3 regions of the Marinobacter sp. SS8-8 genome follow, and region 3 is predicted to be linked to each of the others. Evidence: predicted binding sites of a transcription regulator. Region 3 holds the regulator's gene; each other region holds the start of a gene.
What was found. The regulator sigma-54, encoded in region 3, starts transcription at its own class of promoters, with help from an activator protein. The targets are predictions, from matches to a motif close to ANTGGCATNNANNTTGCTNT.

Region 1 (3,280 bases), on a different contig from region 3:
GGTCATATAGGGCGCGTCACCGACTTCAAGCCGGCGCAGCCACTTGACCTGGGTGTTGCCCTCAAAGCCTGGCAGGATCAGCCGCAAAGGGTAGCCCTGCTCGGGCCGCAAGGCCTCTCCGTTCTGGGCATAGACCACCAGTGCATCGTCCATGGCCTTTTCCATGGGAATGCTGCGGGTCATCGCGGCGGCATCGGCGCTCTCTGCCAGAATCCACTTGGCCTTATCCCGGACACCCGCGGCCCGCAGGAGCGTAGACAGGCGTACGCCTGTCCATTCACAGCAACTGAGCAGACCATGGGTTTCCTGAACGGTCTTGCCGCTGGGCTTTTTCCATTCAGTCAAAGTGTTGCCCGAACATTCCAGGAAACGCTTCATCGAGACCTGGGGGAAGCGTTTGATCTCTGCCATGTCGAAGATCATCGGCTTCTCGACCATGCCGTGCAGCATCAGCTGGTGCTGTTCAGGATCGATATCCGGAACCCCGCCGTGATGGCGTTCAAAGACCAGGCCATTGGGGGTAATGGTGCCATTCAGATCCTGTAACGGGGTAAAACTCCAGGAAGAGGTTTTGGTGGGTGTTAAGTCCGTCGGTGTGCGAACTACGCCATCCTCAAACCTAGAGGGCTGGCCATAGGCGGGTGAAAGAATGGGCTTCCCCTGGGACAGGGACCATTCCGGCACATCCGGTGCCAGGTTTCCGCCGCCATTACTGGCTGCCAGTGCCTGGCTGATTGGTAAGGGCAAACTGGCTACCCCGACCGCTCCCAGAGTGCGTTTGAGAAATTGCCGCCGTTCTATCGGCCCGTCCTGCCCATCAGCGCGGTTGTTGTTAGCCATAGTCCAACCCCTCGTTTGTGTCACCGCAGCCCTGCCACTGCAGTAACTACCCGGAATCCCTCATCAATTGCCAAGACGGCGCTGGTCGGCATGAGCTGAGTATGTTTTGATCAATCATTAATGGAATAGCAGTGGCCCTGACACCTGTCAAACTGGATAGAAAAATGGTGCAGGATTGCCAGATGGAAAGGTGAAAGACACATTATTAACTCCTTGCATTCCGCCCGTTACAAATTTGAAACAGCTATGTCGATACATTTTACATCTATGCGGCTTCTATCCCTGGTTCATCAGGAGGGCAATGTCGTCATGGTGACGAGCGATAGAGGGCATGTCTAAGCTCCATCACTATTGCGGAAGACAAAACAAAAAAGGCCGCAAAATGCGGCCTTTTAAAACGCAAGGTTTGGATGTTAGCCGCGGCGGCGCGCCATTCCCAGCCCCAGAAGCCCCAAACTAAACAGAGCAAGAGTTCCTGGCTCGGGTACTGCTACGGTTACTTTTACATCATCCAGAAAGTTACCAACGGTGCCAGTCTCGGGAACCACCGAGGTAAACATGATGCGAGTGTTGATTGCAGTGGCTACGAAGGAGTCGGAGAAGACGCTCCAGCCATTGGTCGTGTGGTCGGAGAGCAGCCAGGACATGGCCACACCTCCGTCCGGAGTGACGGAGAACTCGAACTCTTCGTTGTCGCTACGCCGGGCCTGATAAGCAAAGCTCATATCGTAGGTCTGGCCGATATCAGTGGCAATGTCCTGGAAAATGCTAAACGCAGTGCCGGTGCCAGGATCGGAATTCAGTTCGGCAAACTGATCGCCTTCGTAGGCTGTTTCGCTGTTGAAGTTGTCCCAGATTTCGATACGACTGCCATCCCAGCCTGCTACTGCACTGGCATCAAAGGCTTTCCAAGCACCAGAAGCCACATCCGGATCTTCAAAACTGCCATTCACAATAAGATTGGCACTGGCAGGTGCTGCGATGAAAAGAGAAACGCTGAGAGAACTGAGAAGGGCGATACGGCTGAACAATGGCATGGAGTACTTCCTCAACTGCGTAATTTTGATCGTTGAGTAGTGCTAGGCAATGGAGATGCCAGTTCAATATTTTAAGTTTTATTTCAATGTGTTTGCACCTTTCAGTCCTTGCTTACAGAAGGACATGTGTAAATTTATCTGACATGTCCTGTTCATATTTGTAACAGGTCTCACTGGGTGACTTTCGTACGTGCCGGTGCCCGTTTGCGTGGCGCTGTTTTTTGACGCGAAGGTTGTCGGCGCTTTTTCACAACCGGAGTCGGTGGCGCCGGCTGGTTTCGTACATAGGCGCCGGGCGCCGGCTCGATCACCGGCAGTTGCCCTTCCCCGGCAGCACGGGCCTTCACTTTGCCACCACCAAACTGTTCCGCCCAGGCGACCCAGTCGGGCCACCAGGAACCTTCGAACTGCCTGGCACCCTGAAGCCAGGCATCCGGATCCAGGTCGCTGTCCTCGTTGACGCGATAACCGTACTTTTTCCGGTCCGGCGGATTGATGATCCCGGCGATGTGCCCCGAGCCGCCGAGTACAAAACGCACCGGGCCGCCCAGATAGCGTGAGCCGCGATAAGAGGAGATCCAGGGGGCGATGTGATCCTCAATGGCCGATGCAAAGTATCCCGGCACCTTGATCTTCCCAAGATCAATCGGAGTGCCCGCCAGTTCAATACCACCGGGCTCACGCAGCCGGTTGTGCAGGTACATATTGCGCAGGTAAAAACTGTGCATGGCCGCCGGCATGCGGGTGGCATCCGCGTTCCAGTACAACAGGTCGAAGGGGGCGGTATCGCGCCCCAGCAGGTAGTTGTTGACGAAGAAGGACCATATCAGGCTGTTGGCCCTCAGCATGTTGAAGGCGGTCGCCATGGAGGCGCCCTCGAGATAGCCCTGCTTGTTCATGGCTTTTTCGAGCTTGCCAATGGCGTCCTCGTCAATGAACACCTCCAGGTCACCGACCTCCGAGAAGTCCAGCAGGCTGTTGAGGAAGGTGGCGCTCTTGACCCGGTCGTCGCCCCGGGCGGCCAGCCAGGCGAGGGTGCAGCCGAGCAGGGTGCCGCCAATGCAGTAACCGACGGTATTCAGCTCACGCTCGCCGGTGGCCTGCTCAATGGCGTCCATGGCGGCGATGGGGCCTTCGAGCATGTAGTCTTCAAAACCCTTGTGCGCCAGTTCCGCCCCGGGATTCACCCAGGACACCACGAACACGGTGTGGCCCTGCGCGACCCAATATCGGATGAACGACTTTTTCTCACCCAGATCGAGAATGTAGTACTTGTTGATCCACGGCGGAATCACCAGCAGCGGCCGGCGGTGCACGGTGTCGGTGGTTGGCCGGTACTGGATGAGCTGCATCAGTTCGTTCTGGAAAATAACGTCGCCCGGCGTGTTGGCGAGATTGTCTCC
Region 2 (3,280 bases), on a different contig from region 3:
CTGCCGGGGCTTTTTCAGGTTTTTCTTTGTTCGGGGCCGAATAATTGGTTTTCTGTAACTTTTTCGCAATGTTAGTACAATACGCTTACCCCGGTGTTCCAAAATACACGAGCAAACCAACAAGGTAAGAGAAAACCATGGCTAAGAAATATTTAAGCTTGATGCTGGCGGTTTCCGCTGTTTCCGCACAGGCCGGCACTGTTACGACTGACGGCGAGGATCTGGTGATCAATACCGAGAGTGGTATTGAGGTCAAAAGATCTGATGATTCGGCATCCTTTCAGCTTGGTGGCCGTATCCAGTGGGATTACGACGCAACGCAGTCGGATGACAAGGGCGTTGATACCAGGGATTTTGATGTGCGGCGTGCACGCCTATACGTCAAGGGCCGTTATGGCGACTGGGCCTACAAGACCCAGTTTAACGTCGCGGAAAGTGACGGTGCCAAAGGCGGTGACGTCGAAGACCTTTACATTCGGTACCTGGGGTTTGGCTCAGTTGCAAGCGTCACCATCGGCAAGCAGAAAGAGCCTTTCGGCCTGGAACAGCTGACAAGCTCGAAAGACATTTCCGCGCTGGAGCGTTCCGCCGTGACCGAGCGTTATACCCCCGGACGCAGTGGCGGTATTCAGCTGAGCGGGAAGGGAAGTAACTGGACCTACGGTATCGGTTATTTTGAAGCGGATGGTGACGGCAGCAACGACTTCAATAATACCGCGATAACGGCACGGGGTACGTTTGCGCCGATTCAAACGAATGAGGCCGTTGTTCATCTTGGCGCGGGTTATACCACACGTGGGGCCGATGTTCAGGCGGATGAGATCGATACCTACAACCTGGAACTGGCTGGCCGTATGGGGCCTTTCCACGCTCAGGCCGAATACTTTGATTCCGAGGAAGGCCAGCTTGATATTGATGGCTACTACGTGCAGCTCGGCTGGGTTATTACCGGGGAAAGTCGCCCCTACAAAGCGGGTGTGTTCAAACGGGTAAAACCGTCATCACCCAGAGGTGCCTGGGAGGTCATTGCCCGTTTCGAAGAGGGTGATGGAAAATACAGTGACGTGGGACTGGGCACCACCGACGGTGAGCAAACGACGCTGGGTGTCAACTACTATGCCAATAACAATGTTCGACTTGGTTTGAGCTACATGGATGGCGAACAGGCCAGTGGCGAAAGCGGAGATGAGGTTCGTGCGCGATTCCAGTATGCGTTCTGATCATACCTGGTCCCCGGCTCCGCTTAGGTAAAGCCAGGAGTCTGCGTTGGTGTTGATGCTGACGAAGTAAAGAGTTAACCAGGTTCCAGGGGCAGATTTTTCTGCCCCTTTTTTATGGTGCGCCCGGCATGGCACTAAAATCGGGCGCCACACTGATCGAATGCTGGACATCGCCCCATCTTGGGGCGCAGCGAATTCATGAATCGGATTTCAGCTCTGCTTTTTAGAATTAAAATCCCTTTAAACAATTAGTTAGGCTGATTGGCACCTTGTTTGCTGTTGAGGAATTCGAAAAGCGCAACTTATAAAGGTGTACATAATGGATAAGCAAGCTCTCAGAAAATCCGGATTGCTCGGTGTTGGTCTGTTCGCAGCCCTTCAGGCAGCCCCGTCAATGGTCAGCGCTGATGTAAGCGCCAATGTAGGCGTCTCCAGTAATTACCTCTTCCGTGGCGTGACACAAACAGACAATTCAGCCGCTGTCCAGGGTGGGCTCGACTACGAGCACGCGTCCGGCTTGTATGCCGGTGTATGGGGCTCCAATGTGGATTTTGGCGACGGGACCAGCTATGAGTTTGATCTCTATGCTGGCTACTCGGGCGCTATTGACGATATCGGATATGACGTCGGGTATATATATTATGCCTACCCGGATGCGCCCGCCTCGATTGACTTCGGGGAGATCTACGGGGAGTTGAGTTACGGGTATCTATCCGCGGGGCTGGCCTATACAACAAACAGTGACAACAGCACACCAGGGCTGTACGTGGAAGGTGATGTCTTCTATTACCTGGCCGCCCACATACCGCTGGAAAATGATTTCAGTGCAGGCGTTACGCTGGGTTACTACGACTTTACCGACGACAAAAAACCGTCCGTGGGCGAGGCGAGCTATGGACATGCCGCCGCCAACGTAACCAAGGATGCGGGAGCGTTCGGCTCCGTCAGTCTCAATCTGGAATACTCGGATATCGACCCGGGCAGTGCCCTTGGCTCCGTCAACTCGGATGATCCGAAATTCTGGCTTGGCTGGAGTAAAAGCTTCTGATTACGGACGCTTTTCCAGTGGTTTTGGTCAAGTGAAAGCAGGCCCGGTCAATGGGCCTGCGTCCTGAAATCCTGCCATAGTAAATCATAGGGATTTTCAACTCTTCACCCCATCAGCGTCCCCTTAGTCTTTTTAAAGGGGTTTCGAGGCTCTGGAAGTTTGTCGGCATTGGCCAGCCGCCGCTGTTAACGGTAATATCCGCACAGGTTAACCGCCGACAATCCAGAACCTCACCGTCTGACGGAGATTTATCATGCGCAATGCTGACCTCGTCGCCCGTGGCCTCAAATCCGTGTGGCATCCCTGCACCCAGATGAAAGACCATGAAGGAACCCTGCCACTGGTCCCCATCAAGCGGGGCGAAGGTGTCTGGCTGGAAGACTTCGAGGGCAACCGGTTCATCGATGCTGTGAGCTCCTGGTGGGTCAACCTGTTCGGCCATGCCAATCCGAGAATCAACGCCGCGATCCAGGAACAGATTGGCCAGCTTGAGCATGTCATCCTGGCCGGCTTTACCCATGAGCCCGTGGTCAACCTGTCCGAGCGCCTGATTGAGGTAACTCCGGAAGGGCTCAACAAATGCTTTTACGCCGATAATGGCTCGTCTGCGATCGAAGCTGCCCTCAAGATGAGTTTCCACTACTGGAAAAACCATGGCAAACCGGGCAAAAAAAACTTCGTGAACCTGAGCAACAGCTACCATGGGGAAACCCTGGGCGCACTGGCCCTCGGCGATGTGTCTCTCTACAAGGACACCTACCAGCCATTGCTGATGGAAGTCCTGACGGCCCCCTCCCCGGATGCTTTTAACAAAGAACCGGGCGAGACCGACGAGGATTACGCCCTGCGCCAGTTTGGGGCCATGGAAACACTGCTGGCTGAAAAGCACGACGAAATCTGCGCCGTGGTGGTGGAACCTTTAATCCAGTGTGCCGGCGGCATGCGCATGCATCACCCGGTTTACCACACCAGGCTGAGAGAGGCCTGCGACCGCTATGGCGTGCACCTGATT
Region 3 (3,280 bases):
GTCGCTCATGGATCGACTGCATTTCCGTTAAAAAAAGGCTGCGACACGTAAGCCATGTCGCAGCTCGATTGGATGACTTGCATGAAAACAGCCAGTTAGCGAGAGCCGTTTCCGTGCATCCGGTCTACATTCTTTTCCTTGTGTTTGAGGATCTGGCGGTCCAGTTTGTCGATCAGGGCATCGATGGCTGCGTACATATCCTCATTTTCTGCCTTTGCGTGAAGGTCACCACCAACCACGTGCAGCGTGGCTTCCGCTATCTGGCGTACTTTTTCCACTTCCAGGGTTACCTGGCAGTTGCTGATATGGTCAAAGTGACGCTCGAGTTTCTGGAACTTCTCTGAAACATAATCCTTCAGTGCGGGAGTCAGTTCTACGTGATGGCCTGAAATATTGAGTTGCATAGGCGTCTCCTGTTGTCATCGTTCCGGCTCCTGGGAGCCGGTCTGGGTGCTGGTGCATTGTGCGCCGGCGAATAGTGCGTTGCGCCCGGACCCCGGGTGTTCAGACCAGTCGTTTGCGTTCGTTCGAAGGCGGAATGTGCATGGCCTCCCGGTACTTGGCAACTGTGCGTCGCGCAACCTTGATTCCCTGTTCCCCTAGCATGGCTGCAATTTTACTGTCGCTCAACGGCTTTTTGGGCATTTCCGCGGCAATCAGCTTTTTGATCATCGCGCGGATTGCCGTGGAAGAACATTCACCGCCTTCGTCAGTGCTGACATGGCTGGAGAAGAAATATTTCAGCTCGAAAATTCCCCGGGGGGTGTGCATGTATTTCTGGGTGGTTACCCGGGAAATCGTGGACTCATGCATCTCAACCGCCTGGGCGATATCAGAAAGGATCAGCGGTTTCATGGCTTCTTCACCCTGGTCCAGGAATCCTTGCTGGTGCTCGACAATGCGGGTCGCTACTTTCAGCAGGGTTTCATTACGGCTCTGCAGGCTCTTGATAAACCATTTCGCCTCCTGCAGCTGATCCCGCAGGTAAGTGTTGTCGGCACTGCTGTCCGCACGCCTTATAAGAGAAGCATAGCTGGCATTGACGCGGATGCGCGGGGCAATTTCCGGGTTCAGTTCAACGCGCCAGCGGCTGTTGTGCTTGCGAACAATCACATCCGGAATCACATAGTCAGGTTCGGCGCGGTCAATCACGTCACCGGGACGGGGATTGAGGCCGGTAATCAGGGCCAGTACATCCCGCAGTTGGTCTTCTTTCAGGCGGCTTCGGCGCAACAGTTGGGCGTAGTCGCGGTTGCCGAGCAGATTGATGTAATGGGTGATGACCAGGCGAGCCTGGGCCAGCCAGGGCGTCTCCGGCGGCAACTGGTTGAGCTGGATCAGCAGGCATTCCTGCAGGTCCCGGGCGAACACGCCAGGAGGGTCAAAATGCTGCAGCCGGTGCAGGACTGCCTCGACTTCATCCAGCTCAAGGGGGTCTTCTTCGTTTTCATCCAGCAACCCGGAATGAATCTCTTCCAGGGAACTGGTCAGGTAACCGCGCTCATCCACTGCATCCATCAAGGCGTGTGCAATGGCCTGGTCCCGTTCGCTCATCGGGGTCAGGTTCAGTTGCCATTCCAGGTGATCCTGAAGCGTGTCAGTGGGGGAGTTGCGGGTCTCGAAATCGTGATCGTTTTCGTCATCGTTCCGGGCGGCAGGTGCCGGTGCGGACTGGTAGATATCGTCCCAGGCGGTGTCGACCGGAAGATCGTCCGGAATGTTATCCGGGATTTCGTTTTCCGAGGACCAGTCCGGACCGTTTTCGCTTTCATCCCAGTCGGGTGAAGGCTCGGGAGCCGTTTCAGCGGCAGACTCGGTGGCATTGGCCTCCCGTTCGTCATTGCCGGTGTCGGTTTCCGGCTGATCCTCATTCTCGGACGTTTCCAGCATGGGGTTGGATTCCAGGGCCTGCTGGATTTCCTGCTGAAGGTCGAGAGTCGAAAGCTGTAGAAGCCGGATCGCCTGTTGCAGTTGGGGCGTCATGGTCAGGCTTTGACCCAGCTTTAACTGTAAGGAGGCTTTCATCACCATGGTTCAGGATCCGTCACTCATCAGCTCCCGGTGTCGTGGGTAGTGAAAAAAATCTTTATATGTCGGTTACTTGCCTTGGCTCTTTATTACCCTAGCAAGTTCTTTGCCGAGTTTACTTGCTACCGATCATCAAAACAATCCGGGGGTCAGATGAAATTGGGGTCAGATGAAAAGTTCATCTGACCCCAATTTCATCTGACCCCAATTTCACAGCCGGAACTCATCGCCCAGGTACACTTCCTTTACCTGCTGGTTGGCCAGAATGGATTCGGCATTACCGGAGGCGATGATGTGGCCACCGGAAACGATGTAGGCATTCTCGCAGATGTCCAGGGTCTCCCGTACGTTGTGGTCGGTAATCAGTACACCGATGCCCTTGTCCCGGAGATGCCGGATGATGTGTTTGATATCACTCACGGAAATGGGGTCGACACCGGCGAACGGCTCATCTAGGAGGATAAAGGCCGGCTCCATCGCCAGGGCCCTGGCAATTTCCACACGCCGGCGTTCGCCGCCGGACAGGGCCATGCCCATGCTGTCACGAATGTGGGTAATGTGGAATTCTTCGAGCAATTCTTCCTGCTTTTTTTCCCGCTCGGCCTTGCTCAGACCCTTGCGGGTTTCCAGAATGGCCATGATGTTGTCGCGCACCGACAGTTTGCGGAATACCGAGGCTTCCTGGGGCAGGTAGCCGATGCCCTGGCGCGCCCGGCCGTGCATGGGCAGATGAGTGATGTCGCGGCTGTCGATGGTGATCCGGCCGTGGTCGGCCGGAACCAGCCCCACGATCATGTAAAAGCAGGTGGTTTTACCGGCGCCATTGGGGCCCAGCAGACCCACAATTTCCCCGCTGCGGATTTCCAGGGAAACGTCGATCACCACTTTTTTCTGTTTATAACTCTTTGCCAGATTACTGGCCCTCAGAACTGCCATCGGATTCCTGTCTATCAGTGCGTCTGTCAGTGCTGCGTGGCTGAATCACCATTTCTACCCGGCCGGACCCTTCGCCGCTATCGGCGCCGCCTTGGGCCGTGACGACCCGGCGGGCGGTATCATAATGGATGATGTCGCCACGGAACAGGTTGCCATTCTGTTCGATGACCGCTTGCCGTTCAAAGATCAGACGCTGGTCAGCGGCCGACCAGGTGATATTCAGCGCCCTGGCGTCGGTTTCACCTCCGCCTTCACGGCTTGGCTGGCGGTAACGGGCCGGATTTCCGAAGGCTTCAATCCGGTTCAGCCCGTTTTC

Region 1: a site for sigma-54 is predicted at 1,921-1,940, ahead of QPL96_RS09495 (PEP-CTERM sorting domain-containing protein). Genes of this name have one in related genera too.
Region 2: a site for sigma-54 is predicted at 1,481-1,500, ahead of QPL96_RS13760 (TorF family putative porin). Genes of this name have one in related genera too.

Annotation. Positions count from the first base shown of each region.
Region 1 covers NZ_JASSVN010000007.1:116,348-119,627, reverse strand. The annotation lists gene soxC (sulfite dehydrogenase) at 1-840, opposite strand, end outside; gene QPL96_RS09495 (PEP-CTERM sorting domain-containing protein) at 1,254-1,877, opposite strand; gene phaC (alpha/beta hydrolase) at 2,048-3,280, opposite strand, start outside.
Region 2 covers NZ_JASSVN010000013.1:86,488-89,767, reverse strand. The annotation lists gene QPL96_RS13765 (OprO/OprP family phosphate-selective porin) at 138-1,220, shown strand; gene QPL96_RS13760 (TorF family putative porin) at 1,540-2,268, shown strand; gene QPL96_RS13755 (adenosylmethionine--8-amino-7-oxononanoate transaminase) at 2,522-3,280, shown strand, end outside.
Region 3 covers NZ_JASSVN010000001.1:248,342-251,621, reverse strand. The annotation lists gene ptsN (PTS IIA-like nitrogen regulatory protein PtsN) at 1-9, opposite strand, end outside; gene hpf (ribosome hibernation promoting factor) at 96-404, opposite strand; gene QPL96_RS01070 (RNA polymerase factor sigma-54) at 505-2,031, opposite strand; gene lptB (LPS export ABC transporter ATP-binding protein) at 2,239-2,964, opposite strand; gene lptA (lipopolysaccharide transport periplasmic protein LptA) at 2,942-3,280, opposite strand, start outside.